Regions from separate parts of the Mesobacillus sp. QJM3NY_10 genome, predicted to be linked through region 2. Evidence: predicted binding sites of a transcription regulator. Region 2 holds the regulator's gene; the other holds the start of a gene.
The links. The regulator LexA, encoded in region 2, represses DNA repair genes until DNA is damaged. The targets are predictions, from matches to a motif close to CGAACATATGTTCG.

Region 1: AC0VX7_RS02030 (malate synthase) is a predicted target of LexA. The motif match lies at 1,616-1,629, and genes of this name have one in related genera.

The regions. Positions count from the first base shown of each region.
Region 1 is NZ_CM149675.1:399,560-415,293, forward strand. Features, by position in the region: gene AC0VX7_RS02020 (ATP-binding cassette domain-containing protein) at 1-627, opposite strand, end outside; gene AC0VX7_RS02025 (GntR family transcriptional regulator) at 630-1,010, opposite strand; gene AC0VX7_RS02030 (malate synthase) at 1,715-2,569, shown strand; gene AC0VX7_RS02035 (DMT family transporter) at 2,831-3,310, opposite strand; gene AC0VX7_RS02040 (DMT family transporter) at 3,323-3,751, opposite strand; gene AC0VX7_RS02045 (ArsR/SmtB family transcription factor) at 3,831-4,145, opposite strand; gene AC0VX7_RS02050 (DEAD/DEAH box helicase) at 4,445-8,239, shown strand; gene AC0VX7_RS02055 (hypothetical protein) at 8,232-8,966, shown strand; gene mutM (bifunctional DNA-formamidopyrimidine glycosylase/DNA-(apurinic or apyrimidinic site) lyase) at 9,206-10,009, shown strand; gene AC0VX7_RS02065 (DUF429 domain-containing protein) at 10,241-10,900, shown strand; gene AC0VX7_RS02070 (Nif3-like dinuclear metal center hexameric protein) at 11,065-11,853, shown strand; gene AC0VX7_RS02075 (RNA polymerase sigma factor) at 12,162-12,719, shown strand; gene AC0VX7_RS02080 (anti-sigma factor) at 12,685-14,115, shown strand; gene AC0VX7_RS02085 (hypothetical protein) at 14,310-15,734, opposite strand, start outside.
Region 2 is NZ_CM149675.1:1,951,708-1,967,441, forward strand. Features, by position in the region: gene AC0VX7_RS09615 (hypothetical protein) at 20-175, shown strand; gene AC0VX7_RS09620 (undecaprenyl-diphosphatase) at 172-693, opposite strand; gene AC0VX7_RS09625 (DUF4257 domain-containing protein) at 932-1,240, opposite strand; gene AC0VX7_RS09630 (NUDIX hydrolase) at 1,499-1,936, shown strand; gene AC0VX7_RS09635 (kinase) at 2,043-2,651, shown strand; gene AC0VX7_RS09640 (DUF4253 domain-containing protein) at 2,670-3,179, shown strand; gene AC0VX7_RS09645 (hypothetical protein) at 3,193-3,276, shown strand; gene AC0VX7_RS09650 (DUF2332 domain-containing protein) at 3,620-4,639, shown strand; gene AC0VX7_RS09655 (hypothetical protein) at 4,672-5,268, shown strand; gene AC0VX7_RS09660 (ester cyclase) at 5,290-5,718, shown strand; gene AC0VX7_RS09665 (hypothetical protein) at 5,731-5,958, shown strand; gene AC0VX7_RS09670 (GNAT family N-acetyltransferase) at 6,005-6,466, shown strand; gene AC0VX7_RS09675 (hypothetical protein) at 6,569-7,171, shown strand; gene AC0VX7_RS09680 (ribonuclease FAU-1 family protein) at 7,164-7,730, shown strand; gene AC0VX7_RS09685 (hypothetical protein) at 7,742-8,077, shown strand; gene AC0VX7_RS09690 (hypothetical protein) at 8,074-8,490, shown strand; gene AC0VX7_RS09695 (hypothetical protein) at 8,501-8,890, shown strand; gene AC0VX7_RS09700 (ATP-dependent DNA helicase) at 9,285-11,213, shown strand; gene AC0VX7_RS09705 (hypothetical protein) at 11,419-11,622, opposite strand; gene lexA (transcriptional repressor LexA) at 11,786-12,409, opposite strand; gene yneA (cell division suppressor protein YneA) at 12,564-12,878, shown strand; gene AC0VX7_RS09720 (YneB family resolvase-like protein) at 12,903-13,547, shown strand; gene AC0VX7_RS09725 (DUF896 domain-containing protein) at 13,626-13,859, shown strand; gene tkt (transketolase) at 14,191-15,734, shown strand, end outside.

The DNA of each region.
Region 1 (15,734 bases), 1.6 Mb from region 2:
TTCCGCACTGAATTCCTTGGACACCATTCCATCATCCAACAGGACAACCTTATCTATTAAATGTTCGATATCTCCTACCTCATGAGTTGTAATAATAACGCCGCGATTTTCAATCAAGTGACTTGTAAACACATTGGCAATATCCTCTCGACTGAACATGTCAATTCCAGAGAACGGCTCATCCATTAATACATAATCCACATCTAGTGCTAATCCAAGGAGCAGATTCACCTTTGCTGTATTTCCCTTTGAGAGGGAAGAAATTCGATCGCTTTGATTCAATCTAAAAAAGCCTAGTAATTCGGTTGCGCGTTCCTGATTCCAACTATTATAAAAGTCGTCCATAAACTCCATAGCCTCTGCTATTGTCATGTGTGGAAGCATCGTAATGGCATCAGGGATAAAAGTGATCTTTTCAAAAGTATGTTTATCTAGCGGTTTTCCATCTATTAGAATTTGGCCTTTATGAATGGGTGTAAGTGACATAATTGCATTTAGGATAGTTGTCTTACCAACTCCGTTTATTCCGATTAAACAAGTGATTTCTCCTTTTTTAGCTGTAAAAGAAACGCCTCTTAATATTTTCTTACGGCCATATTTCTTTTCAACGGCTTTTACTTCGATCATATTTAATCCTCCTTATCCCCGGTAGCTTTGTATTTTTTCCTAACCAAGTCAAGGAGCTCCTCGACTGGTACATTAATCGAACGAACAGATGTCACAAACATGTCAACTGCCTCAACAAGCAACTCATTTCTTACATTTCCTAAAACTTGTTGATCTGTGGTGATCTTGCTTGGGTGATTCTTTTCCGTATAAATCAAACCCTGTTCCTCCATTTCCTTATATGCTCGTTGCGCCGTGTTAGGATTCACTTTCATCCTATTTGCCAATTCCCGTCTTGATGGGATTTCTTCTCCAGGCTCTAATACTCCATTTACGATTTGTTCCTTAAAATAACGAACAATCTGTAAATAGACAGGATCCCGATTATTAAAATTTACAGTCATTGAAACAACTCCTATACGACCTATTAAGAAATTAGGCCATTTTAAGTGTGTGTATTAAGTAGTTCATACGCTATAGGTGTATTATATGGTTAGTACACTATACTTGTCAATTCTGTTTTTGGTATTTTTTTCTTATAAAGCGGACAAGAGGGGTTTTTCTCTAAAACAATTAGATGGAGAGTATATTGAAACCCCTCGGATTAAAGAGAGAATCAGTATGTATTGTGCTTATCTTAAAAGAAGTGTAACTCACCAACATTTCATGTATTGTCACATACACTCTACACACGTGGAGTGTGTGGCAAAGATTGTATTAAAATAAAAAAACGGCCCAGTGGGCCGTTTTTTTAATCGTACAAAGGATATAGAATATTTGAGAAAAACCACGATACTCCGGTGTGCACTAGGTTCAAGGGTTAGAACAAAACTTCATTTTACCTCGCTATAAAAGATTTTGTCAATAAGAAATTTGCAATAATTTCAAGAAAATGTTAAAATTGTCTTGCAATTGTTTTTTCAATCGTATTCCGAATTCCGCTGTATTTTTTTGCAGATCGAATTATGGATACGTTTTTTTAATATCCTTTTTAAACCGAAGAAAAATTCAAACAGTTGTGTGAGCTTTTAAGGTAAGTTAGTTGAATATAATTATTAATTTACTATCAATTAGTACCCGAGTTTTTTCTACAAGGAGGACTAGAATCATGAATTTAATCAATAAGAAAGTTACACACAAGCAGTTTGGCATGGGGAGTATAGTCGAACAGAATGATTCGAGTATTGAAATCCATTTCGCTTCGGAAAATAAAAAGTTTGTTTTCCCCGATGTATTTGGAGAGCACCTAAAAATACATGATAAAAGTGTTGCTAATTCACTCGATAAAATCATACAAAAAAAGGAATTGGAACGAAAAGAGGAAGAATCGAAGAAGGAAGAGGAAAAAAAACTGCAACGAAAATATCAGGAACTTCGCTTGGGACATGAAAAACTTATGAAAAATCATAAGCTTCATCCTGAATCACAAATGGTTTTTTGGTGTGACACAGAAGAACAGAATAGTTCTTTTTCAGAGTGGAAAGTTTTTTCAGGTGAAATAAAAAGTGGTAATAACAAGGGGATGCCAAACAAACCCATCCGCTTACACCAAAATAGCGCTGTCCTGCTAACAGAAATAGATTCCAACATGCCTGAAAAAGACAGACGTATCTTAGGTGTCTATATGGTGAAAGAGGATTTTATCGGTAAGCTTTGTGAAGATGGATATGTTCCTGCTCATTCTAAATACAGACTTCAACTAACAGAACAGGAATCGGATCAGATGCTTTTCTGGAAATATTATGTAAATGAAAAGCTTCCTCAAAAAATGACATGGAATACAGGGAAATACCGTTATTTCGATAATTTATGGATGGCTCAAATTTTGCGTGATATCGTTTCGCTGAAAAGTGATCCAGAGGAACGAGAGTTGGCACAACAATTTTTTGACCACTTTTGTAAAATGAATCAGATAGTAGAGCAAGATTTGCCAAAGCCTAATGGCGCATTAATGCGTGAATAGACGTTAGCCCAAGGATTATAAGAAAGCCAGGGGGACTGACACATTTTTCTTACTCATTACTAATGTCGATTAGTGCCTGGCTTTGAGGTGTGAATAAATAGGAGAGCCTTATCCTTGGCGGATAAGGCTCTTTCAGTAGTTTCCAGCAAAGGCCTGATCTCCATTAAGGACAGGTTCCTGCCAGTTGTAGATGTTGTAAGAAAGGGGAGGCGTTATTGTTTCAAGAGAAAAGCACTAGCCCCTTTTGGTACTGCGCCTGTGTTACTTAATGGTGTTATTTGAAAGGGATTGTTCGCTTGAGCGTTTATTTCCTTTATAGATAAAATAAAGAGCAATAATCATAAAGAGTAAGGCGAAAGAACGTTTCAGATCTAAAGTGATAACTAAGCTATCGAACCAGCCAAAGTGATCAATGAGCATACCAATTACCAGCTGACCAATGATTCCTGAAATATTGGTTGCAATGACCCCGATTTTTGGAACGGCCATGACTGTGAGAAGTAAATACAATGTCCCCAAAAAAGCGGCGCTTAATTGCCATTTAGGGGCTTCCAGAAGTGCAAGCAAATTACCTTGTCCCCAAAAAACAATCATAATCGCTAGGAACATTGTTCCTGTTAGAAATGTTAACAATGTAGTTTCAAGTGTTCCTGCTTTCCGACTCAATGTACCATTGATAGACGATTGTGCGCTTAATGTGATTCCACCTAATAAGGTGAATAAAATCATTAATATACTCATTTCTCATACCTCCTAGTTAACTAAAACAAGTGCAATAATCATCGAAATAACTGCAAATATTTTTTCTTTATTCATTCTTGATTTTTGACTGCCAAGCCAACCATAATGCTCAATAACCATACTCATTACTAGTTGACCAATAATTACTGCAACCATAGTGATCCCAACACCGACAAAAGGAACACTAATCACAATAGAAGTCAAATAAACTACCCCTAAAATCCCGCCAAGTAGTGTCCATTTAGGTGCTGCCACGACATAAGAAAGTTTACCTTTTCCAAAGAATAACCATAATAATCCCATGATTATTGAACCCATAAAGAAGTTATAAAAACTAGTTTCAAGCTGTCCTATTGATTTCCCAAGTTCACCGTAAAGAGCTCCTTCAAAACTAAGTGCTGCCCCTGCTAGTAATGCTAATATATACGAGAAGTAACGCATTAGATGTTCTCTCCCATCGTTATATTTATATATCTAGAATAATCGATATTATAGGTAAAAAAATACAGAAATCAAGTTATCAGATTTCTGTTTTAAAATAATCAGCTAACTGACGAATGACTTCTTCGTTTCTTCTATAATAAGTCCACTGACCATAACGTACAGATTCAAGCAGACCAGCTTTCTGCATCATATTTAAGTAGTGTGACACCGTAGATTGAGAAGCTTTAGCTTTTTCTTGAATATCCCCTACACATACTCCCCCTTTAAAACTTACCTCCCTTGGCAGGTGAGCGCCTTGTTTAGGAAAATACTTCTCTGGCTCCTTCAACCACTGTAAAATATTTAGTCGAGTTTCGTTTGATAACGCCTTAAATACATCGATTATTTCCATGTTGGTATTATATATCGATTATTTCCGATATGTCAATGAACAGTATTTCGAATAAATCGTTAAGATTGCTAGAGGCAACCTTTGGCTATTATGGAATAAAGATTTTGAAAAAAGTAGACTTAAACAAATGGGTGCGTATGTATTATAGAGTTCACCTGTATTAAAGGGCTTCATGCTTCGTTCAACGTCCCCATGCTTCCCTATAGATTATGCTATAATAACCTAGTTAAAAAACTGTATATAATTATAGATTAATGGACTATTTCAAAACTTTTTCTTGTTAAAAAGCAGGTGGATAAATGATTAATACTAAAAATACGGCGTATCGTTGTCCGATCGTTTTGACCAATAAGGCAAAGAGTAAAATGCGAGAGGCTGGGTTGGATGAGCGATCGTTTTTTTTATTGGAGAAATCGTTTTATGTTTATATAGAAAAGTATCCGCAATCGGCCGATGGTCTCGTTTCGGCTGCCTTGTTTTTTGACATTGAAAGAAACGAAAGACTGGCAGAGAAATACGGCAGGTTTGTGGTCGTTTTCCATTGTTTAGTGAAAGAGGATGGATTTGTTGCGACGAATGTAACGACAAGACCGGCACATATCCCATTGCCGTCTAATTGGCGCATTTCTGCAGATCTCACTTTTGACTTGAATGGTCAAGGTAGCGGACCGTTACCGATTGGGTTACTGAACTTGATTCACAATATGCCGGTTGCACAGGAAAGCTCTATGTATGTGAAAAAGCGGATTGCGAGTTGGGAAGGCTACCTGAAAATTCAGGAGCAGTCCGCAGATATTCCTGATATAACATCCCGCTATTCCAAGCTTTTATTCAATGATGATTTCAATATGGTAAAAATAACCGGCTGTGAGCTAAATGAAAAGGAATGGAAGTCACTCAAGGACATGAGTGTCAAGCTAAAGGGAATTGACCAGGATATCGGCAAAGTTCTGAAAGCGAATCGTTCGGCTTCCACGGTTGAGGTGGAAGTACACAGTTATATGGAAGCTCAGGCCCGCAGGCAGCAGTTTGATGTACATCCTAAGGAAGTCATCTTTAGCAATTTTGCAACCTTAAGCCAGGTGAAAAGACTTCGTCAAGGGTTTAAGCAATTGGAAAACGGAATGGCTGCGAATCCTGAACTGGAACGCCTTTTATTTGAAAATAAGCCTCCGGTCAAAGAGGTTAAAGCTCAGGCAAAGCTGCAGTTTCACAATCGATTGAACGAGTTCCAGCAGGCAGCGGTCAATGGTGCTATGTCTGCTGAAGACTTATACGTCATCCAAGGGCCGCCCGGAACAGGAAAAACAACCGTTATATCTGAAATCTGTCTGCAAAATGCGAAGGCGGGGCTGCGCACTTTAGTTGCTTCGCAGTCGAATTTAGCGGTCGACAATGCCCTCGGACGTTTGCTGGCAACGAAGGATATCCGAATCCTCAGAGTGGGACGGACGGAAAGCATTGAAGAAGAGGGTAAAAAGTTCATCGAGGAAAATATCGGACAGTATTGGAAAGACCATACGCTGCAGGAAGTTTCCAGCCAATTAGAAGCTCGAACCAAACGTGAAACCGAAATAGAAATGGAATGGACGGCGAATGAACAGGCACAAGATACGCTCCAGCAACAGCTTGTGGAACTGGAAGCGGAGCTTGAGGCAAAGAAGAATGCACAGCAACAGTATAATGAAGTTCAGACCATTATCGAAAAGCATAAAAGGAGTCTTCATGATGTTGAACAGGAGGAGCAAGTAGTTCAGCAGCTTATACAGGAAACCGAACAATCGCTGCGTTTGTTAAATGACACCATTGATAAAGACAAAACGTTTCTGGTCGAAGAGCCTGATCGGGACTGGATCCAAAAAGAGCTGGAAGCCAACCAAGAAGAGATTGTACGGCTGCAAGACAGTGTAGCCCTTCTGGTGCTAGAAGACGAAATGAATGAACTAAAAGAAATGATCGGCAAGGCTTCTGCTGAATGGGAGAAATGGAAACAGGCCAGTAAAGAAACGGATGCCCTGACAGAAAGAATAACTGCCGCAAAAAAATTCAACAGTTTAAAGTGGATCATTCTGGAACAAAATCTGAACCGTTCGCCACAAGTGCAGTCATTAATCGCAAAGCTCGATCCTCTTCGCGAAAGAATCTCCCAGCTGGATAAGTTAAAGGAATATAATGAGAAATTAAATCCTGCGATTTCCTATCTTGAGCAGCTTTTGGGGGAGAAGGAGAGGTACTCCAAGCTTCAGGAACAATTGAAAAACATGCCTCCCGTTACTACTTCTGCGATCGAAATTGACCAATTTTTAGAGCAATTAAGAAGTGAGCTAAAAGAAAAATCAACCATCCATCATAACAGGATTGAAACATTTCTTAAGGGACTATATGGCCGGAGACATTTTATTTGGCAAAAAGCGGCCCAGCTAAAACTGAATGATTTCGATAAAAAAATGGCCCAAGAAGCACTTCAGCATTTGAAACAGGAACTGATCGGCCAGCTTCAGCCTATTCTCGATGAAAACAAGATGATGCAGCAAAAGTATCAGCGAGAGATGGCCGAACATACGACCAAGCTTACCTTCATGGAAAACAAGCACGCACAAAAGAGCGTTTCAGCAGTGATTATTCCAAATGCAAAGGAATTGCTTCATGAAAAAGAAGGCAAAGCGGTTGAACTGCAAACCAAGACAGAGCATTATGAGCAAGCAAAGCTTCGGGTTAAAATGAACCGCCAAAAACGGGAACAAGAATCTCTCCAACTGCAGCAAGCAAAGCAGAAACAAACCGAAATCAGTGTCAATCTTGCAAATCTCTCCTCCATAATGGAAGAAAAGGAAGCTGAACAAGCGCCACTACTTGAAATCATTTCTTTAGAACCCGAAAAAGGACACGAAGAGGTATTAAAGAAGATGGCGAGCGTTTCTTTTACCCGGGAGTCGTTGAAACAGGAAAAGCAGAGACTGCCGCTGTTCCAGTCAGTCCAGGGAATGTGGCAGTCTTTGCTTGAAGAAGCAAATGACCATGACCTGAATGAAATCCGGAAGCTTTATGTGAAGCATGCAAATGTAATTGGAACAACATGTGTGGCCTCCGCCCGCAAAGATTTTATTGAAAGCTACCCGGTTTTTGACGTTGTCATTATTGATGAAGTATCAAAAGCAACCCCGCCGGAGCTCCTTTTACCGATGCTGAAAGGGAAAAAAATCATTCTGGTCGGTGATCATCATCAGCTGCCGCCTCTTCTGGGGAACGATACTCTTGAGGAAACGCTGCAGGAAATGGCGGAAGAAAATGAAGACTTTGAAGGAAAAGCGGAACTTAAAAAGCTATTAAATGAGTCGCTGTTTGAGCGATTGTTTAAAAACTTGCCGAAAACCAATAAAACGATGCTCGCCATTCAATATCGGATGCATGAAAACATTATGGAAACGATAACGCCATTTTATCTGCAAGAAAACGAAGTGCTCCAATGTGGCTTAGTCGACTCTGATCTAGATCGGGACCACAAACTGGCATCACAGCTTATCCAGCGGAATAATCATCTCCTATGGCTCGATATGCCGAACGAGCCTTTATTTTTCGAAGAAAGAATGAAGGGCGGAAAAAGCCTGTACAACCCGGCTGAATTGAAAAGGATTGGCGAATTGCTGAAGGAATTGGATGATGCAAGTGCTGAGGCAAAACGAGCTGGAAGAATGGAAACCAATGTGAGGAAAAGCATTGGTGTCATCAGTTTTTACGGAGAACAAGTGAAAAGGATTGACCGCATGCTTCAACAGGAGTTGCATTTGCCTCATTTAACGATCCGCACCGGGACAGTGGACAGATTCCAGGGCATGGAGATGGATGTGATTCTGTTAAGTATGGTGCGTAATCACGATAATAGGCAGGATGATATCGGTTTTGCCAAAGACTATCGCAGGCTGAATGTGGCATTGTCGAGAGCAAGAGAGCTGCTTGTAATGGTTGGCAGCACGAAGATGTTCACTGAGCGGACGAAAAATAGGGATGCAAGAAAAATGTATACTCACGTTTTTGAAACGGCCAAAAAGCAAAATGGACTGAGAAGCCTGGAAGAGGTGGGTTTGCATGGATAATTTAAATAAGAAACTACGCTCGAGATTACTTGAAAATCCAGCTGTCCAAATCAAGAAAGAGATAATCTGGCATTTCCCGGTGATGATTTATACTGTGGCGTTTCATTCTGTGAAACGGTCTAAAATGGACATTCTCATGAAAATGATGCTGCTCACTTTTGAAAAGGCCCAAATTCGGCGTGCAGCCAATTTATCACAACTGCTGTTGGTTGAGGAGCTGTTCATTGAAGATTTGTTGAAGAAAATGCAGCGTATGGGTTTGATCACACTGGAAAAAGGAATCTACAAGCTGACATCGAAAGGGCATGAGCAGCTAAAGACAGGGATTATGGAAGAGGATTTGCCAGAAGAGTCGGCGGTGCTTTCATACAGCCCGATTCACGATGAGTTTTGGCCAGAGATGACCGAGCCTCTGCCTGAAACGGACGGAGAATTGCCGCTTTACCGATATGGAAACCATCAGAAGATTTTAGAGAAGGACCGTATCCTGCAAGTTCTCACAGAGAGCAGGAATGGTGAGGTGGAAGACGGCTTCCAAACAGTAGTAGCTGCTGTAAATAGCGTTGACCAGCAGAAAGTTGAACACATCCCATGCCTCGAATTTCAACTCTACAATAAAGAACAGGACAAATTCTATGCGCGTGTCTGGAATACCTTGCTCCAACGCTGGGATGAAACGTTCGAAAAGCAGATAGAAGAGAAAGAACGTTTGATATGGCGGGAATAATAGGCAGAAACAAAAGAAGCAAAGGGACGTGAACTGTGCCCGGCTTAACAGACATTTGAAGATAGCGCCTAGCGGTCAAAAGAGTGACTCCGGAATTGTACCGGGGTCATTTTCTTTATACCAGAATTCTAGCCCATCTAGGACACATACAATTGACGGATTCCCTGAAGGCCAGCCATTTATAATAACTCCTCAGTAGGAAATACTGTAAAACAAATGGTGAAATGGGGGACAGAATTATGCCTGAATTGCCAGAGATGGAGACATATAAAACATTACTGGGGTCATTGATTGGTGGGCAAAAAGTTTCGAATGTTGAGATTGGGCGGGAAAAGTCTATTAATGTTTCAGTTGACGGGTTTACTATGCAAGTTTCAAATCAAGCTATAACAACGGTTACTAGAAGAGCTAAATATTTAATATTTCAATTACAGGATGGGAAATGTTTATTATTGCACCTGATGCTTGGCGGATGGATGTTTTTTGGCAAAGAGGAGGATAAACCAGACAGGACCATTCAAGTAAAGCTATCATTCGGGGAACAACATTTATATTTCATTGGACTGCGATTGGGCTACCTGCATCTTTTATCATCTGAAGAGGTCCAGGAAGAGTTTAAGAAACTCGGACCTGAAGTGCTTGATCCTGATTTTACATTGGGTGCCTTCCATCAACTAATGGATAAAAGAAGAGGAACAATTAAAACAACATTAATCAATCAAGAAGTGTTAGCTGGGATAGGGAATGGGTATTCAGATGAGATTCTTTGGCATGCAGAGATTCGCCCTGATAAAAAAATCAATGATCTTGAAGATCAACAATTATCACGGCTATATCATTCGATGCAGTTCATCCTTAAAAGAGGAATCGAACAAGGTGGTTATATGGAAAACCCGCTATATAAAGGAGATGGCAAAACAGGCGGCTACCAATTTTATGTTTATGACAGAGAAGGTAAAGAATGTTCTCGCTGCAATGCGTCCATTATAAAAAGTGAAATCTCTTCACGGAAAACTTACTTTTGTCCCAATTGCCAGCAATAAATGAAAGTTTGCAGAAACACATTGTGATGCTGTTGAGAAGAATGTATTTGCAAAATTAGAGAGTCTTATCCTTGGTGGATAAGGCTCCTTTAGTAGTTTGTTTTATTTCCATCTTTTGGTGTGTTATATTGGTATGAGCCTTTGGAAGCCCTTTTGTTCATTAAGCAATATCGTGAATCGTTTTTTCTAAGAATGATTACAGTCTGTAATTACCTAAGTGAGGTTTTTTATATGAGAGTAATCGGAATTGACCTATCAGGTCCAAAAAATCATAAGGATACAGTTCTCACTATTTTCAAACAAGAGGAAAACCACCTGGAATTGGTTAAGTGGGCAAATAACTTAAGCGATCAGGACATATTGAAAGAGGTTTTTGAGCAAAGTCAATTGGATGAGGTAGTTATCGGAATTGATGCACCCTTATCCTATGAAGACGGTGGAGGAGATAGAAAAAGTGACCGGGAACTAAGAAAATTCATTGTGAAATTAGGGATGAGATCCGGGTCAATCATGCCGCCAACCTTAAATAGAATGGTGTATTTAACTTTAAGGGGAATAAAACTTAGTAGAGAAATAGAGAATTTAAACGCTGCGTATCCCATTTCTTTAGTGGAAGTCCATCCAGGGGCCATAATTGGATCGAGACTATCAAAACAAAATATTGAATATGTGTTGGCTTACAAACAAGAACAATCCGCTAGAAGTTATATTCGAAATTGGCTTACGGAGCAGGGACTTAAGCAATTACCCATTGAAATTGAATCAGAAAGCCATTCCATCGATGCATGTGCAGCTGCGTTAGGTGCATGGCACTGGAAGGCTCCTTCGTATAGTGCAAAGTGGATATTCCCGGCCTTTCCCCCGCTACATCCTTATGACTATTGCTGTTGAGTTCAGCAGAAGTTGGCCGTAAGTATTGAAAATACTTTAAGTTCGGTGAGTTGTGATTTCTTTAGTAATCATTGCAGATACCTCAATTAATTTCACCTTTAGATTACAACCAAGGCAATAAAGAGATTAAAGGCAAAACAAGTTGAAACTGAGGAGGTAAGTAGATGGATGTTTCACATATTGTTAAAAGAATTAATGAACTTTTTAATATAACAAATAAGGAAATCTATTCAAAGGAATCTGGGGTTACATACCATGCAGATAAAAAAGTTAAAAAGTTAGGATACTGTGTGAACCTAACGCTTGAAACTATAGAGGAAGCAAGAATTCATGGTGTTGATATGATGGTGACTCACCACGATGCATGGGATGAAATATATGGCTTAAAAGAGGCATGCATAGAAAAACTAGCGGAATACGGTATAAGTCACTACTATAATCACTTGCCGCTTGATGACTGTAACTTTGGAACAAATGATAGTTTATTACAAAAATTGAATTTAGAAATTGTAAAAAGGACCCACGAATGGGAAGGGTTATATTTTGGCAGAATCGCAGAATATGAAGACGAAATTGAATTTAATGAACTAGTAAAACGTTTGGAAAATCTACTTGAAGAACCAGTTAAATACTGGCAGTTTAATGACGATAAGGTAAAGCGAGTGGGCTTAGTCTGTGGCAATGGAGCGCCAACAGCTTGCCTTAAGGAAGCAGTTGAAAATAAGTGTGATGTATACATTACAGGAGAATGTAATTTGTATACGATTCAATATGCTCAGTTTAAAGGGGTCAATCTTATCATTGGAAGTCATACTTTCACAGAATTCTTTGGAATTGAAAGTTTAGCATTTAAATTGAATGAGAACATAAAAGAACTTGATATAGTGAGACTTAATGAAGAGCATTATGAAGCGAGTATAAGAGAAAATAACAGGGAACTACGTATAACTTAAAGTAAAAGCCACCCCTACATCCAAGGGGTCCTAAAGCGATCTATCCCTTGTATTTCCGCCCACAAAGACGATCTCCCTAAAAAAGCCATTGAAAGGCCGAAGCGGTCCGAAGATTGTACTTGCATAAATTGGAGCCTTATCCTTTGGTGGATAAGGCTCTTTTAGCAGCAAGAAATTTTACTATTTGAAATGATATTTCGACTCTAGATTGAAACGGAAGAACCCGTGTCTCTTTGCTTTTCTTATTTTAGAGTGTCACAAAAGCTTGCAGGCATTCGTTATAAAGAGTGAAAGGAGGGAGGAATAACATGAAAGACCCAAACAAGGATTTTGAAAAGATGGAGGAGTTATACGAGCTGTATGAACAGAAAATTTATTATGTGGCCTATTCGGTTTTGAATAATATTCAGCAGGCTGAAGATGCAGTTCAAGAAACGTTTATTACTCTTTACCAGCATATAGATAAAGTTCACACCTTGAACACTCTCGACCTTAAACGCTACATTTTGAGAATCGCAAAAAACAAAGCGATTGATAGCTACAGAAAAAATAAACGGCATGGAATATTCTTGGATGAATATCAAAAAGAGGCGACAGAGGTAACAGATGAAAATATTAAAGACTGGGAACAGTGTCTAATGTCTGAAGCCCAAATCGATACATTGTTAACAACATTAAAGGAGTCTTACAAACTTGTTTTTAAATACAAAGTCTACTATGACTTGAGTTATCAGGAAATTTCAGAGCTAGTAGGTGTTACTGAAGCCAATGTTCGCAAGCAATTTGAACGGGCTCGAAAAAGTATACTGACTGTTTTAGGAGGTAGACAAAATGACGAATTCAAAGAACTCAAAAAAAATGGATGACTTTGCTGAAAAAATTGCTTTAGACGATTTTGATAAACTGGAAGAGGTGCATGAATTTTCAGATACATATAACTACAAGAAAAAATTATTTATGCAGGAAATCAAGATGAAAGGTAAACAACCTCAGGCCAGGCGTAAAAGGAATCGTATTTTAATCACCGCTGCCTGCTTATTGATTGGCATTCCAACAACCGCATTTGGGGCAGTCAAAGTCTATGATATGATTGTCCAAAAACAAAATTATGAAGTGAATATTTCAGTGGCAAATAAGATTTTCAATAAGAAAGACAGTTGGTATAAGATGAAAGTCGGCTATTTACCAGAAAATATGGAAGAGTTTGAGGCAATGAAATATTCCTTTAAAGATAATTATGCAAATGGTGGGTTTTCATTCATTCTATGGAGATTAGGGAATAATTCTGATTTTCAAACTTTGTATGCAAGTGACTACGTAGAAAAGGAGATCAATGGTAGGAAAGTAGTGATTGTTAATAAAGATACTGGAAACAAAAATGTAATGTTTGATAGACAGGTCTTTCTCTTATTCAAAGAAGAGGGAATGATGTTACAAAGTTATGTTGGTACTGATGTAAGTGATGAACAAATGTTGAAAGTCATAGAGGGCATTTCACTTGAACCAACAACGGAGGAGATGGCATCATACACAGCGGATTATGATGAAGCCCTGTTTAGTAAAGCGGAGGAACCTACAGAATCTCGCGTTATTCCTTTGAAAAAAGACAGCAAACAACTATTTAAGGTGGGTCAAACGGTTCCAGTAACCATGGAGAAAGGAGTTACTGGAAATGAAGGTAAACTAGAATTTGTTATAGAAAAAGTTGAAGTCTTTGATTCAATTAAGGATTTAAAACAAGAGAACTTTAATGAAGTAGGACTGGAAGTTCTGAGAGAGAATAAGGCCATAAATCCAGCAAAGAAATTATTGCCCTACAAGCGGGATGTATATAAAGTTGGAAATGGCAAAGATTCAATTGACGAATTAATAGAGTCGGAATTGGTCAATCTTAAATTTGTCTACATGACAACAACAGTGAAAAATACTAGTAAACAGGCAACCGAAGAAATCTATATGCACCCGTCTTTACAAGTACTTCAATCTGAAAAAAATGCATGGAAATATGATGGAAAAGCGGGGATTTACGAAGAAAGCATTATGACCGGCGAAGTTGATTATTTAGAACCTCACGGAAGCGGAAAAGGCTTTTACAATATTGGTATTATCCAACCAGGTGAATCGAAAAAGATTAATTTAGGTTATTTTGTTGATGAGGATAAATTGGATTCAATCTTCCTTGATGCCTTCCATTACAGTGGATTTGGTAATACTGAAAATATGAATGCTAAAAATCGTTGGTGGATTGATATTCGTCAATAGTTGCAGATAATATCCAACAGCCTAAAGCCAGTAAACCTCATCAGAGCCTCATGTGTTCCCACATACAATCCACAAATGTCGAGTGCGTGGCGCAACTGGTACAAAAATAACCAAAAGAACAAACATAAAAAAGTGCCTGTTACTCACCCGTTTTTTCGACAAGATCCGGGGAGTGCCGGGCACTTTCTTTAAGTTTAATTCAAATTACTGCCGTCAATATACACTTTGATTCTATCAATCTTGCCATCACGACTGAAAATGGTTTGACTTGTTTCGAGATCTAAGGTATCTGTATCTTCAAAAATACGTTCTGTTCCATCTTTATAACAAACGTTGATTTTCTTTTTGCCTTCCAGATAATAGATGACGGGAACTGCACAGAATGTAAATCCTAAGGAATTCTCGTCTAGCTGGATGGTGTCTGAATCTGCAGCATGGCTATTCCTAGGCAGGGACCAGGTTTTCGTCTCTGTTAAAAACTCAGCCTTTGCTAATAACTCCGGTTTAAAATGAATGAGTCCGGCTTCTGCCTTCACTCCTAATTCACCTAGTCTGGAGATAAAGTCTTCTTTCACCTGTCCGGTCATACCTGGTTGTTGGACTCCTGCAAAGCCGGGAGTATGGGAATAGGCGTCTGTTGGAAATGCGCCGTATTGTTCCGGTGATTTTTCTAATCCTATTCCTGCCTTAAGATCTTCATAGTAATTCATAAGCGCCCTGGCTTCCTCAGTCAGTCCCTGTTGGTCAGAGATAACTTCAAAGTTTTCTTGTGTCGCCAAAACCAACTTTGATACCATGTGCCAATAGATGCTTCCTAAACCTTCATACTTATAAAAGGTACCGGAGCGTCCTGTAAAAGCATGATGGTCAAATAGGTTCGTGAAGATTTCTGCAACGATTTTAATATCCTCATCCTTATACTCTTTTGTGGCTTTCAATGCTTCTTGAATCTCTTCACCGTTTCTGAATTGACCGTTAAAATGGTACTTCCCATTCACATCTTTTTCAATAAATCGTGTGGAATTCTGATTCAGTTCTGCTGTTAAAACAGTTGATGACATCACTTGTTCATCAGGAATCACATTTTTCTCTAAGAACTTTGGCAGCTCACGATTTGGATAGAGCATATAGCTGTTTTGGTCTTCGCGATAAATAGAACTATCTCGAAGTGCCGCTAAAACTTCAATCGTTTCTTTTTCATCTAAAGCTTTTGAACTTAGTACGGCAACCTGGCCTTCTAACATCTCATAAAGATTGGATATGCTGCAGTTTTCGTGATCAAATCGGATGAGATTGTAAGAGTGGTATAGGCCGTCATCTCGTTTATTCTTTTTAATTGAATCTTGTAAGTGGAGCATTGAAACCTCAATGAATTCTTTAAGGTATTCTATTGAAAGTGCACCTTTATCTCCTGAAAAACCCTTTTCATAGATGGATTCTCTATAGGTTTCTCCAATCTCGCCTAAGGATTTTACTATAGAAAAACGAGTGTCATCGGACATTTTATTGCCAAGGGATTCTTTACTATCCTTCAATATTGCCATTGTCTCCTGAAACATCTGAAGCACTTCAACTGAAACTTCAATGGAGTCCTCTTTCATTTCCTTCACGAGTTGACT
Region 2 (15,734 bases):
AAGGCTATGACGGACAGAAATGAAAGGAAAACCGGCAAAAGTGTCCGTCATCAAGGCTATGACGGACAGAAAAGAGAGGGAAATCCGGGAAAGTGTCCGTCATCGAGGCAATGACGGACAGAAATCAGAGGAAACCCGGAAAAAGTGTCCGTCATTAAGACTAATGGTTCGTTAACTGGCTTCTGGCTTGTTCCCGAACTTACTGAATGAAATGATGCGTGTCACGTAACTTGTCAGTGAACCAAGAATAGCGCTTCCGACGATATCGGATGGATAGTGGTGGCCAACCCATATGCGTGAAAATCCAGTTAGCGCAGACATCCACATCATGATTGCTCCTAATTTTCGATGGGACATCAATATTGAAGTCGAAGCCGCAAAAGCCAAGGTAGTATGCTTGCTTGGAAAAGATGAATCAGTTTTGGACGGAATCAGAATCCCGACTCGTCTTTTCTCGAAAGGACGAGGTTTATCGTAAAACAATTTTATGAAAAACTGCACAATAACACTTAGTAGTACTGAACTTCCCGTTTCGAGGGCAATTCGTTTGTTTTTCCGGTTTTTGAACAACAAAAATACAATTATAAAAAGATACACATAGCGGAGCCGGTTTGAAATAAAGATCATCAAATGATCAACGGGTGAAAGTCGGCCTGAAAGCTTGTTAATTAGCTGGAAAAGTTTTAAGTCCATATTGTTCTCCTCATGGTTTTAGTCTTACTTTTCCCTTTGTCTAAAGTTAAAATGTGAAGAAGAATGGATTAGTATATGGAAAATTTTAAATAATAGAGGGGGTAAAAAAGTTTGTGGAAATTATTCGAGGATAAAAATTTCCCAAGTTTATTTTTATCAAAAAAAAACAAGCACTCTGGAAGCTGCTTGACCAATGGCGTTAGCAAACTTCTTTCTCTTAGGCTGAGGTATTGATTTTTCATTTTCCAATATCCTCCCCACCCGGGTTACTGCTTCCTATTCGAAATAATTCCAGTCCTCTTAGTAAGGCATCACCCCCGAAACCAGCCATGATGGACATCAAAAAAACTCTAAGCAGTGAATCAGCTTCTGAAGATACTACTAATAGTGCGGCTGCTAATGAAGCGGTGAGGATTTCTTCCAAGAAACCAAGGTAAATGAATTTCTTTGTTCTTCTCGGCATGATGATCTTGCCTCGTTTTCTCACATGAGCTGTCAGTCCAACAAATCCACCAATGACCATTGCGAAAATAACGTTTTCTAACAAATTGATCACTCTCCTATTTTTGTTGGTCGACCTTCAGTAATTCTAGGTGTATTACTATTATACAAGTAGTAATGTTGGAAAAGCATGTGTAAATTTATCGAATTTTCAGTAAATTTATATGGTAAAATTTATGTGTAACTTTTTGGTAAAAAATCTTAATTGGGCCCTTTGAAAAAAGTTACAGGCCTTTAGGCTTAAAGAAGGGATACAAATGAGTGTATGCGAATACCAGCAGAACAATTGGAAAGGAGATCAGGAATGTTTGTTTTAAATGTAGAAGGCGCTATTTTCAGGGAAGGGAAGTGGCTGATTATAGAAAGGAGCTCCAAAGAGGAACATGCCGGAGGGCTTCTTTCGCTTGTTGGCGGAACGGTTGAAAACGAGGGGTTCTCAAAGGATTTACTTGAGCGGACTTTAAAAAGGGAGCTCTTTGAGGAAGTGGGCATCACAATAAAGAGTGATGTTAAATATGTTCGTAATACTTCTTTTATTCTCCCGGATGGAAGGGAAGTACTCGATGTCGTATTCTATTGTGAAATTGACGCTGGCGAACCATACCCAAAAAGTAAAGATGAAGTCGAGGCAGTATATTGGATGACAGCAGCAGAAATTTTTGCCCATCCCAAAGCTCCCATCTGGTTAAAAGAAAGCATTGAAGAGGCAGAAAAAATAAATATTAAATTGCAATACAAATGAGGCCGCCTTTAAAAGGCGGCTTTATTTTTGCCTGAAAAAGGAAATATGTGTCGACCTAGCGAATAAGTATATGTATTTTTCAACTTTGAAATGTGAGGCTATGATAATGGAAGTTGTAGAAGAATTATTGAAAAAAATTGTTTGTGCTGGTCGTCAAAATAAACGCGTTATTATAGGTGTAGATGGTCTCAGCAGGTCAGGAAAAACGACCTTGGTGAAGAAAATCGCTTCATTGCTTTCTGAGAAACGCATTGGAAATATGGTCATTCACCTGGATGACCATATCGTTGGACGGTCAAAAAGGTACAATACCGGACACGAAGAATGGCAGGAATATTATTACTTGCAGTGGGATGTAGAGTCGCTAAAGAAATCCTTGTTTGATAACTTGACTCAGTCAAACGAATTCGTTCTCCCTTTTTATGATAATGAAAGAGATCGACATGATTATAAGGAGATAAAGTTAACAGGCAATCAAGTTTTTATTGTTGAAGGTATTTTTCTTCAGAGAGAGGAATGGAGACCATATTTTGATTTTACCGTCTTTATAGATTGTCCAAGAGATATAAGGTTCGCACGGGAAAGCTATCAAACCCAGCAGAACATTGAAAAGTTCAGGAACAGATACTGGAAAGCGGAGGACTACTACATGAATAACTTCCGGCAGGTAGATAAAGCCGATCTAGTCATTCCTTATTATGAACTGATTAAATAAAACTGCAGGTGATGCAAAATGAATTGGAAAAAGCTATTTAGCTTTGGCAGGAGTAAGAAAAACGAGTTTAAAGTAGAACAAAGCGGAATTTCACAAGAAGCACTGGCAATCGTCAAAAGAAATATAAAGGGTAGATTTCATCCTTTTTACAAAGAGGATTTGTATACTGAAAAACCAGCTGATATTGCGGGGATTTGTCTGGAAGTCAAACAGGAAGAAGCGGAGCCCCTGGTTTTAAAACTAAGGGAGGAACTTAAGTCGATAGACTATTTGGTTTTTATATGCGACTCTGAGCGTGAAAAAATCAGCATCATCCCTGGCACCGATAAGTTTGATATCCTTAGGATCCAGCAGACGAATGGGAATAACTACGATATCAGTAATGAAAGGGTTATTTCTAAACTTAAGGAATGGTATAGGCGATATCCATTTATCATCATTGGGGCAGATTACGATTGGGTAGAAGCGAACTTTGAAGTTTTTCCTGAAGGGAAAGCCCTAAAAGCCATTTGCAAAAGAAATTTATAAATTCTGTCCTGATATAGTTGAACAGGGCTCAGGAAGCATCAATGGTTTAATTGAAGAAATGAGAGAAACAAGGAAGCTGATCTTATGGTGGGACTGATAAGAAAAATAAAGTGCTGCGACACAAATTATTAATAGTTTCTATTTTTATAGGCTGGATTGTGGTGACCATTACTCCTCTCTTTGATTCCGTCACTGTCACTTCGAAATATGATCTAACTAAACATAGACTTGGGCTGCCATTGCCAATAATTGAACAGCATACCTCGTCAACCCCGTTGGAGGACGCCTATCCGTTTGAACTGGGATTCGTTAGTCCGCAAGAGCATCCCACAACATTAATAGCAGGAAACTATTTGACTCTTGTGGTGACAGCAGTGTTTGCTGTTTATTTGATATTATTTGGTATTGTGTCTTTATGTAAAAGGATAAGGTGATGTTTGATGTCAAATGAGCTTTCTATGAAATTCAGAAGATTTGCGATCCATGAATGCAGTGAGTCTAGTCCGTTATATGAATTTCTTTCTTTAAAAATTGCTGAAGATGCAGAGATGATACAACTGGCATCTTCAGCACAGAAGGGGCAGCCGGTGCCCAATTTGTTTTTCGGTGCTGTTCACTTTTTATTATTGAAAGGTTATAAGCATACCATAACAGATTTTTATCCGAGCATAACTAATCATCCAGGGAAGGCAGAAAATGCATATCCCGCTTTCGTGGATTTTTGCCGGAGATACTCTGAAGAAATTATTGAATTGTTAAAATCTAAAATCGTCCAGACGAACGAGGTCAGACGGTGTTCATATCTATATCCTGTATTCAGTCAAGTTTTTCAAATGACTAAAAACTCATTGGCACTAGTAGAAATTGGAACAAGTTCAGGTTTGCAACTTTTCGTGGATAAGTATAGGTATTCATACGGCCCAGATAAAAGTTTCGGGAATCTTGATTCGGAAGTTCACCTAAGATCAGAAATAAGAGGAGATCAATCATTCCTGAATCAATTGCCCCATTTTGACGTTGCAACAAGAACAGGAATCGATCTGCATATAAATGATGTTAGAAATGCAGAGGATTACTTATGGCTAAAGGCATTGATTTGGCCAGAACACGGTGAAAGACGGGAGTTATTTGAAAGAGCAGCAAGCTATGTGAGCAATCAGACATTGAATTTAATTCAGGGTGATGGAGTGGAATTGCTTAATTCACTGGTTGCTGAGATACCAACAGATCAAACTATCTGTATTTTCCATACCCATGTTGCCAATCAAATGCCCGCCAAGACTAAGGAGAAGCTGCTCGGGCAAATAAAAGAAATAGGAAAACGAAGGGCGATTTTTCATATATACAATAATATTTACGATGCAAAGCTTCACTTCGATTATTATCTCGATGGAGAAGAAAGCTTGAACACAATTGGGGAAACCGAAGGCCATGGCCGCTGGTTCAAACTGAGGTTGTAGGATATTGAATTTTTCCTATTAGGGTGATTTAAATGGATAAAGGCTCTTTAATTATTTCTTTCATAGGTATGGCCATAGCCATTTTATACTTATTTTATTATTTATTTATCAGTAAAAAGACAGTTGGATTGGAGCAAGAAGTAGAAGAGAAGATAAAAGTCCGTCCAATCGCCAATGTAATTCGTTATCTGATCTTCCTTGCTATCAATTCATTCCTTGCAAATATGTTTTTTGACATCGGGTGGCTGTTATGGATTAGTTTTCTTTCAGCAGCTGCTTTATGGATCTTGCTGGTTGAGCATCAGTTTAACTTTTCATACATAATCAGTATCATAATTATTCTTTTGATTTTTTGGGGAGCTGCTGTACCGAAGCATCAACAATCGTTTCTAAATCATATCAGTGATCATACAGAATACAACTGTTTTACCATTGAATGTGTGAAAGTCTCTCAAGTTGTTATAGAGGATAAGTTGAAGACTGAGATTGAAACTTATTCTATCCAGGGCTACTCGTTTGATTGGTATCTGCTGTTCGCCAAAGGAGCATTATTGCTAAAAGATGAACAAGGTAATATGGAGGAATTCACAGGTTTTAACATTGGTGGTCTGTGGCTGGTGGACAAATAACTTTTGATCAGGAGTGGGGATATGATTAGCGATGATAAGAGATTACTAGCTGAAAGATGGTTCAGTGAATATTTTACAGAGGGGAAAGTAGAAGTGATTGAAGAACTGACTACAGAGGATTTTATTTACCATTCACGAAATGGTGAAAACTCACGGAGTTCGATGGTCGACTTCATGAAATGGTACCGATCCGTTTTTCATGACGATGAATGGGTGCTGGAAGATTTGATTGAACAGGGCGATAAGCTAGTGGTGCGTTATACCGGATGGATGACATACAAAGGCGGCTGGTTCGATATCCCGTCAGAAAATCAGCGTGTAAAAGAGACGGGCATCATGATTTTCATATTTGAAGGCAATAAAGCGAAGGAATTGTGGTGTGAGAATAGTGATGCTGGCATTTTATATGATTTAGGTGCATTGAAGAAAAACACCCATGAAGTTTTTTAGGAGGGATGAGACATGGCTGGATCAATATTTTGGCTATTGATTGTAGCGTTCGGTTTCCTGTTTATTGGGGGCTTGATAAGTAAATCCTGGAAGCTTCTTCTTATGAGCGGAATGGCTGTTACCCTGCCGTCCCTTTATTTTCTGGGAGCTAATAATGCTTTTAGGCTGTTAGCTCTCGTTCCATTGCTTCCCTTCGGATTGAGTTATTTTTTTGTGAAAAAGAGAAAAGAAAGCAGATAAGTAGGAAGTAGAACGTCACCTAAAAGCAGGGAAAATGGAGGGGAATATGGAAATTCGATTAGCAAATCAAGGGGATATTGATCAATTAATAAAAATGAGATGGGACTTTACTCTCGAAGACTATCCCGAAATGGGGGAGGGAGTGGGGTATAGCTCCTTTGAAAAAGAATGCAGAGGGTTTCTTGAATCTGCGCTGGAAAGTGGGCAATGGTTTGTCTGGATTGCCGAGAATAAAGGGGAAATCGTTTCCCATATTTACATTGAATTGATCCATAAGGTACCACGTCCAGGCAGGGTTACCAATCCGTTTGCTTATATGACCAATGTATATACTGTTCCCGAATATAGGGGAAAAGGAACTGGGAGCAAGTTGCTGTCACGTGTAAATGAATGGGCTGAAGAAGAGAAGCACGAGTTCATCATCGTCTGGCCAAGCGATACGAGCATCGAGTTTTACGGGAGAAATGGCTACACACAGTGTACTGAGCCAATGGAAAAGCATTTTTAATGTCGATAGTTCAATAAATTTTTCTGGAGTAAATTTTTGGAATATTTGAAACCTTCTTCCTTGATAAACGTATTAACAATTATCTAGGGAGAAGGAGGGAAAATGATGGCGCGTCTAAGTTTCAATACAGAGAATTCATCTAATATAATCCTTGTGACAGCAATTATTTTAATCATCAGTAGTTTGTTCATGCCTCTCGTTTTTGTTTATATTATTCAGGATTATCTTTACCTGTCAGCTGATAAATGGTTTTATGATACACCATCATCTGCATATGTAATTTTCATGATTGGCATGCTTTGGATAGCGGTAGCTCTATTTCTGCATTTATTTTTCGCATGGAAGTTTGAATGGAAAGGAATTAAGTGGATTACACTTCTCATCATGCTAGGATGCTTACCATTCTTCATGTTCGGCGTGTCAAACTATTATTACCTTGATGACCAGGGAATGCATTTTAATGATTATAAAACGTTCAACACCGTCAACTCCTATTATTGGGAGGATGTTAAAGAAGCAAAAGAAATTTTTGTGAAAAGTAATGGAGTAACCGTAGTGGACCATTTAAATCTTGTCACAAAAGCTGGAGAAGTGATTGAACTGCCTTACAACAGCAAGGTGCAGAACAACAGATTTAAAATCATGGAGAAACTGCAAGAAAACAATATTCCCCTAACTAATAATATGGGAGATTTATATGAATGACATTAAGTTAAAAAGAAAATATGGTGACCGGGCTGATTGGACTCGTGTCGTTAAAAGGGAATTCATTCAGGGTTTCTTCGATGAAGATGGTTTTAAGGGTCACGTTACCTTGTTAAAGGTGATCAAAATAACTGAACCTTTATATGCCCAATATGGGGATATAAAGGTCTGCATAGTAGACGAAGGGTATACCTGGCTACAGCATTTCCCTGAGGGGACACCTCATTCAGTCACTACTATGTTTAATGCAGCAGGGGAGATTGTCCAATGGTATATCGATATTTGCTATCGAAATGGCATTGATAATGGCCGCCCGTGGATGGACGATCTCTTTTTGGACATCATAATCCTTCCTACAGGAGATGTCTTTCATAAAGATGCCGATGAACTAGAGTTGGCTTTATCTTCTGGTGTTATTGATGAGGAACTATATCATATTGCAGTCTCTGAGACTGATGCTATAACAAAGCAGATCGAAGTGAATGAATTTGATTTACTGCATTTAACGAAGGTACATAAAGAGTGTTTGGAACAGAGGCTAACTAGTCGACGGATTTGAGGGGTGTAAAAGTGTTTGTGAAATTATATAGTTACCATATAAAGTCTGACAAAGAAGAAGAATACCTAAAAATCCAGCAAGAAGCAGAGGGTATTTATTCTAGATTCATTGACGAAAAGGCACTTCATCTCCAAAGCAAGACGGATAAAACGAAATGGCTGGAGATACACATCTATAAGAATGAGAAAATCTATAATGACTCCATTCAAATCATAAATCAGCAGCCGGAGATTCAGGTATTGTACAAGCGGTTTCTTGAAGTGATCACCTCGGTTAAGGAAATGGCAGAAGAAGACTATCAACTGATTGATTTTTTAGGCGGTAAACAGGACTGGGGATTGAGATGAAAAAACTTACTATAGGGTTACTTGTGATTTTCCTTTGCATTGCAGGGTGTAGTGCCAGTTTTGAACCGGAGCTCACGAGGATAGATGTGCAAAAAATATCTGAAGAGGGCCTAAATGATGGTGAAGAAAAGATCATTGTCTCAAATGAAAGGCTGAAGAAGATCCAGCAAGCCTTAGATGAAGTCAAATGGTCACCAAATACAAAAGCTGAAATGGTTAGAAAAGAGGATATACTCGCCACGTTCTTCATTCAGGAAGAAAAGAATATGCCAGAAAGATTATATCATTATCGGATATGGTTTGAAGGGGAAACGGCTACGATTATCAGTGATAAAGAAAATGAGGGTTACGGAAGGTTAACAGATAAAGAGCAAGTCGAGGTTCTTGAAACTGAATTGTTGGCTGGGGAGTAGGAGATTGACAATGGAAAACAAAAAAGAGAAGTGGATTACAATCATACTATATTCAGTATTTCTAATAGGCCTGCTTGTTACGATTTCCATTCTATTAACAGATATCGACACGCCAAATTCCTTTAGATTTGTAATTGGGTTTGTTATATTCTTGCTGTTATTTGGGCTTTTTCAAATGATCCTCGTCATTATGAATATTAAGAAATTGCCTGGGATTGATATTAAAAGGCGGATATTGAAATTCGCGGGAACGTTTGTATTCTTAATGACTGTTTCTTACATATCAAACTATTTATTTTGGCCTGAACGGCTTGATAATCTGGACTTTGGAGCTCCGCTGGGATTGGCTCTTGGCATTACTTTTTATGATTTATTGTTTAAAAAAAGTGAGGTGAGGTAAAGTCGCTTCATTTCTCCTCACTTTTTAAACTAACTTACAGAATTCTCTCTTATCCCTGAATAATCGTCAGGATTTTCCTGACGGATGATGTAATCATTTCTTTTCATACTTCTTGTACTCCCTCCATATCAAGTTGGAAGTTTTAGATTCCGAGTCAGTAAATTCTTTATAATATTGTTTTTCATTTTCGCCTGACATTAATCCATCTCACTTGTTTCACATGCATAAAAACTCCTATCAATTAGGTTCAGGATTATTTTAACAGTTAGTTCCTAATAATGGAATTGTGGTTTTTACCTATATTTTATATTTCATTTCTTTCACTAAATGACTGATTATCTGTTATGATAAAAGCTGGCTTTTTTGCCGGAATCAATAGTCGAGGAGAACCTGAATGACAAATAAACTTCCATTTACAATAAGTAAAAACGATACATTCTTTGATTTATTAGGGGATTACATTGGTGATGTCTTTTACGATATTTTGCCTGAAAAGGGCTATGAACTCCGTGATGAGCAGATTTATATGGCATTCCAGGTGGAGCAGGCCTTTAAGAATAAAGGAATTGTTTTCGCCGAAGCTGGCGTCGGCACCGGAAAAACCTTCGTCTATCTCATTTATGCCATTCTATACGCAAGATACATGGGCAAGCCGGCGATTGTCTCCTGCTCTGATGAAACACTGATCGAGCAGCTCGTAAAAGAGGGCGGGGATATCGAAAAGCTCGAAAAGGCGTTAGGGTTGAAGGTCGATGTCCGATTGGCAAAAGCGAGAGAGCAGTATGTGTGCGTGAAGAAGCTTGATGACCTTTCAAACACATCAAATGAAAAAGAAATCCTGGACGTCCATGACCAGCTGCCAGATTTCATCTTTGATGAAGGGGTCTCTATGAATTCATTCACTCGTTATGGCGACCGAAAAGAATATCCATGGGTCACGAATGAAAAATGGGCATCAATGGCCTGGGATCCCCTTCAGCAATGCTCAACTTGCAGTTGGCGTCACCGCTGCGGCCAAACATTGAACCGTGATTACTATCGTCATGCAGGCGATTTGATTATCTGCTCACATGACTTTTACATGGAGCATGTCTGGACGAAAGATTCTCGTAAACGGGAAGGGCAGATGCCATTGCTTCCAGAAGCAAGTACAGTGATTTTTGATGAGGGGCACTTGCTTGAGTTCGCAGCGCAAAAGGGGCTCACATACAGGTTCAACTCACAAACTTTGACAACTGTACTGACGGGATATATGCACCAGGACGTTCGAGAGGAATCTCTTTACTTAATTGAGGATATTATAGAGCTTCATGATGCATGGTTTGACCTTTTAGTGGAAAATTCTTCTTCAATAGAAGGGTCTAATCGAAAAGAAGTACCAATGCTGCCGAGTATCAGGAGAAATGCAGAAACCCTGGAGAAAAAGGTTTCCGATTTAATGGACCAGCTAGTATTTGACTCGGAAATGTTCCTGATTGACGAATACCATTTAAAAATCATGGAAGAATACCTCGAGTTTTTTGCATATGGTCTTTCAATTTTCTTAAAGAACGACGAAGGGATTTTCTGGCTAGAAGAGAATGAAGTGCAAACATCTCTAGTCATCATGCCTCGACTCGTTGAGGATATATTGAAAAAAGAAGTATTTGCCCAAAACATCCCGTTTGTATTTTCTTCAGCGACCCTGTCCCAGGCTGGAGACTTCAGCTATATAGCGAAAAGCCTTGGAATTGAAACATACTCATCCTTTACTGTAGCTTCACCATTCGACTATGAAAAGCAAATGGAATTCGTAGCACACATCGAGGATGATGAACTAAAGAAATGGAACAAAATAGGGGACGACATTATTAGTAAGAATGGCAGCTCGCTTGTACTGTTCTCTTCTATGCAAGAAATGGAACGATTCCGGGCATGGACTGAAAAACAAGAATGGAGTTTCCCTATCTTGTTTGAGGGAGACCGCGAAATCAGTGAAACCGTAAAGGAATTCCAGAATGACGTCGATTCTGTTCTCTGTTCCTTCAACCTGTGGGAAGGCCTTGACGTACCAGGAGAGTCACTGATTCAAGTCATCATTTCGTCATTGCCATTCCCGCCTCATGACCCAGTCTTCCAGGCGAAAAGAAAGCATGCGGATCATCCAGCTGCTGAGGTAGATATACCCTATATGCTCCTACGCCTAAGACAAGGAATGGGACGATTGATCAGAACCAATCAAGATAGCGGAACCGTACATGTATGGCTTAATCAAAATCAAAAAGCTGCGTACTATGAAGAGTTAAAAGGTGTACTGCCTGTTCAAAATATTCAATGGAAATAAAAAGATCCCGAAAGGACTAATCCTTTCGGGATTTTTCTGGCTGGATAAGAAAGTATAAAATTTTCACTTCGAGAATTGTCCAGCTCCAGCGCCTAGCCCCTCGAGTCGCTTCGGTCCTGCCAATGAAGTCAAAGAACGACTTCACTGTCAGGACCTCCAGCGCTTGTCGGGGCTGACCAAGGCGCTGGAGCTTTTCTTATAGGTGTTAGTCTCTGCAACCGCACTTTCTGCGTCGGCGGTCACGATCGTCATCTCGATCATCCCGTGCACCGGCTACTAAATCCTCGATCAAACAACGGCGCACAGCACGGCAAAGGTCATCAAAATCAACAGTTGCCCTGACTCTGTCTCTGTCACGGTTAGGGTAAAATACGCCTGCTACATCATTGTCATTACGATTGTATCCCATTAGAAACTCAACTCCTTTCCATCATGAAAGATACTTACACAATATCTTATGTGGAGAAGGACAAGTTGTTAGGGTCTCTACCTATTTTTCTAATAAATGTGCTAGTCTCATATGATAAAAGTTCAATAGAAAGAAAAAAAGCAAGCGGAGCCCGCTTGCTTTTTTAATGCATATGCCGGTATACACCGATTACTTTACCAAGTATGGATACGTTACGTAGGATGATTGGATCCATCGTAGGGTTTTCCGGCTGGAGCCTGAAATAATCCTTTTCCTTGAAGAAACGCTTAACTGTTGCTTCATCATCCTCTGTCATTGCTACAACAATGTCTCCGTTATTAGCAGTCTTTTGCTGCTTAACAATAACATAGTCACCGTCGAGGATGCCTGCTTCAATCATACTGTCACCCATGATTTCAAGCATGAAAACCTGCTCATCATGTGGAACAAGGCGATCAGGAAGAGGGAAGTACTCTTCTACATTTTCAATGGCTGTGATCGGCATACCAGCTGTTACTTTACCGACAACAGGTACATTAACCACTTTATATTTAGGAATGCGGCTATCTTCTTCTATTTCCAGGATTTCTATTGCACGCGGCTTAGTAGGATCGCGTCGGATCAAGCCTTTGCTCTCAAGTCTTGCAAGGTGTCCGTGGACAGTGGAGCTTGATGCAAGCCCAACCGCTTCACCGATTTCGCGTACAGATGGCGGATACCCTTTTTTCTTGACTTCGCCTTTTATGAATTCAAATATATCTTGTTGCCGCTTAGATAACTTTGTCATATTTACGCACCTCGTATATTTTCTTGTCCTAATTATACCATGTCTATTCCACAGATACAAACATAAGTTCGAATTTTTGAGTTGACACGAAACAAACGTTCGATTTATAATAAAATTAATTAACCGAACATACATTCGTTAAGGGGTGCCGTAAATGAAAAAACTTTGGGAAAACTATTCATATGCCTTGATCCTGCTTGCAGTCAGCTTAATCTTTTCATTCGTAGCAAAAGCGCAATTAAATAACGAAGATGCATACATAACTGTTACTATAGAAGAAGGACAATCACTGTGGGAAATTGCAGAGGTGTTTGCCAGCGAACATAATTTTACCGAAAATGAATTCGTTAGCTGGGTAGAAAAAGAAAACGGAATTATTGGGGAAATAGTCTTTCCGGGAGATGAACTGGTAATCCCTGTTGTGGCTGAACAGATGGAGCCTACCCAGATTGCCGGAGCAGAAAGATAGATTGGACTAGAATAAGGTGACAACATGAAAGCAATCATTTATTGCCGCGTAAGTACAACGAAGGAAACGCAGGAAACTTCGCTGGTCAGGCAGGAAGAAGAGTTACTGCGTCTGGCAAGCAGTTATGGTTTTGAAGTAGCGAGTATTATTAAAGAAAAAGCTAGTGGCTATGATCTTGAAAGGGAAGGGATCCTGGAACTGCTGGAATTGATCAAGGACAAGAATATAGGGGCATTGCTCATCCAGGATGAAACAAGACTTGGAAGAGGTAATGCCAAGGTTGCGATTCTTCATTGTATCCTAAAAGAAAATGTAAAATTATATAGTGTCTCCCATAGTGGAGAACTCCAGCTTTCTGAATCAGATTCCATGGTGCTGCAGATTGTCAGTATGGTGGAAGAGTATCAGAGGAAAATCCATAATATTAAGATTAAACGTGGCATGAAACGAGCGATTGAGCATGGTTATAAGCCACAGCGCAATCTGAAAAATCAAGGTGAGCATTCCGGCCGTGACCGGAAAGAGATGCCGGTTGAGGAAATCGTCAAGCTGCGGAATAATGGATTGACATTTGCTGAAATTGCCGCCACATTAAGAGGATTTGGGTACGATGTATCTAAGGCAACAGTGAACCGAAGATACCTTGAGTTCATAGAGACAAAAGAATAACGAAGCTCTAATCTTGTAAAATCGCAAGAATTTTAGTAAGATGTCATTTGACGTAATTTTTTACAAAGGAGCTTTACAATGCTATCAAGTGATAAAATTGCTAGAATCAATGAACTGGCAAGGAAAGCAAAATCATCTAAGTTGACGGAAGAAGAAGCAAAGGAACAGACGAAGCTTCGTGCAGAATATCTCCAGTCTTTCCGGTCTTCTATGCTCAATACACTTAAAGGTGTTACCATTGTGGATCCAGAAGGCAATGACGTTACGCCTGATAAGCTCAAGGAAGAAAAAGCGAAGAATAAGCTTCATTAAATATATACTAATTTGGAATACATGCGACATGTATTCCATTTTTATTTTGTTGTATTTATGATAAATAATCGACTAGTTTGTTTCATCTCCCTAAATAAGTGGAAATTAGACTCAGGTAAGATCCAGAGGTAATAATGCGTCGCACTAAAAATCACTTCTTTGGATTTTTTTCACCCACAAAGGCGATCATTTACATATCAACAGCGAGTTTGTGTCAAAATAGATAACAATACGGCCATTTCTGTCTCTTTCAGGCACAATTTGTTGTATAATAATTTCTCTCGCTATAATATTAAGGATGTAGCCAGTACCTATAGAAAGGATGTATTTAATGTTTAAAGAAATTGATATGCTTTCAATTGATTCCATTCGTACCTTATCAATTGATGCAATTGAAAAGGCAAATTCCGGCCACCCAGGCATGCCAATGGGGGCAGCTCCAATGGCATACACATTGTGGACTCGTTACATGAACATCAACCCTAAAAACCCAGAATGGTTTAACCGCGATCGTTTTGTATTGTCTGCTGGACACGGTTCAATGCTGTTATACAGCTTGCTGCACCTTGCAGGATATGATCTGACAATGGATGATATTAAACAGTTCCGCCAGTGGGGCAGCAAGACTCCAGGACACCCTGAGTTCGGTCACACTGCTGGTGTAGACGCGACAACTGGACCACTTGGCCAGGGAATTGCTATGGCAGTTGGTATGGCAATGGCTGAACGCCATCTTGCTGCTGTTTACAATAAAGATAACTATAATCTCGTTGATCACTATACATACAGCATTTGCGGTGACGGCGATCTAATGGAGGGTGTATCTGCTGAAGCAGCATCACTGGCAGCTCACTTGAAGCTAGGCAGAATGATCGTGCTTTATGATTCAAACGATATTTCTCTGGATGGAGATCTTGATAAGTCATTCTCAGAAAGTGTTGAAGGTAGATTCAAATCATATGGCTGGCAATACATTCGCGTCGAAGATGGCAACAACCTTGAAGAAATCGCAAAAGCAATTGAAGAAGCTAAGACAGATGAAGATCGTCCTACTATGATTGAAGTAAAGACTGTCATTGGTTATGGTTCACCAAACCTTTCAGGTAAATCGGATGTTCACGGCGCTCCACTAGGTGCTGATGAATTGAAGCTTACTAAGGAAGCTTATAAATGGACTTTTGAAGAAGACTTCCATGTTCCAAGTGAAGTATATGATCACTTCAAACAGCAAATCGTTAATAAAGGTGAACAAGCGGAACAGGCTTGGAACGAGCTTTTCGCAAAATATAAGAGTGAATATCCTGAACTGGGAGCCCAGCTTGAGAAGGCAATGAAGGGTGAGTTAGTAGAAGGATGGGATAAAGACATTCCTGTATACGAGGAAGGAAAGAGTCTTGCGAGCCGAGCTTCCTCTGGAGAAGCACTTAACGGAATCGCGAAAAACCTTCCTTACCTGGTCGGTGGATCGGCTGACCTTGCCGGATCAAACAAAACAATGATCAAAGGATCAGGTGACTTCTTCCCGGGTTCATTCGAAGGGCGTAACATCTGGTTTGGTGTTCGTGAATTCGCTATGGGTGCTGCGATGAACGGTATGGCACTTCACGGTGGACTTAAGGTATTTGGCGGAACATTCTTCGTGTTCTCCGACTATTTAAAGCCGGCAATCAGACTTGCTGCATTAATGGGCTTGCCTGTAACATACGTATTCACACATGACAGCATTGCGGTAGGGGAAGATGGTCCTACCCACGAACCAGTTGAGCAGCTTGCTGGACTTCGCGCTATGCCGAACCTGTCAGTCATCCGTCCTGCAGATGGTAACGAAACAGCGGCAGCGTGGAAGCTTTCAATTGAATCAACTAAGACACCTAC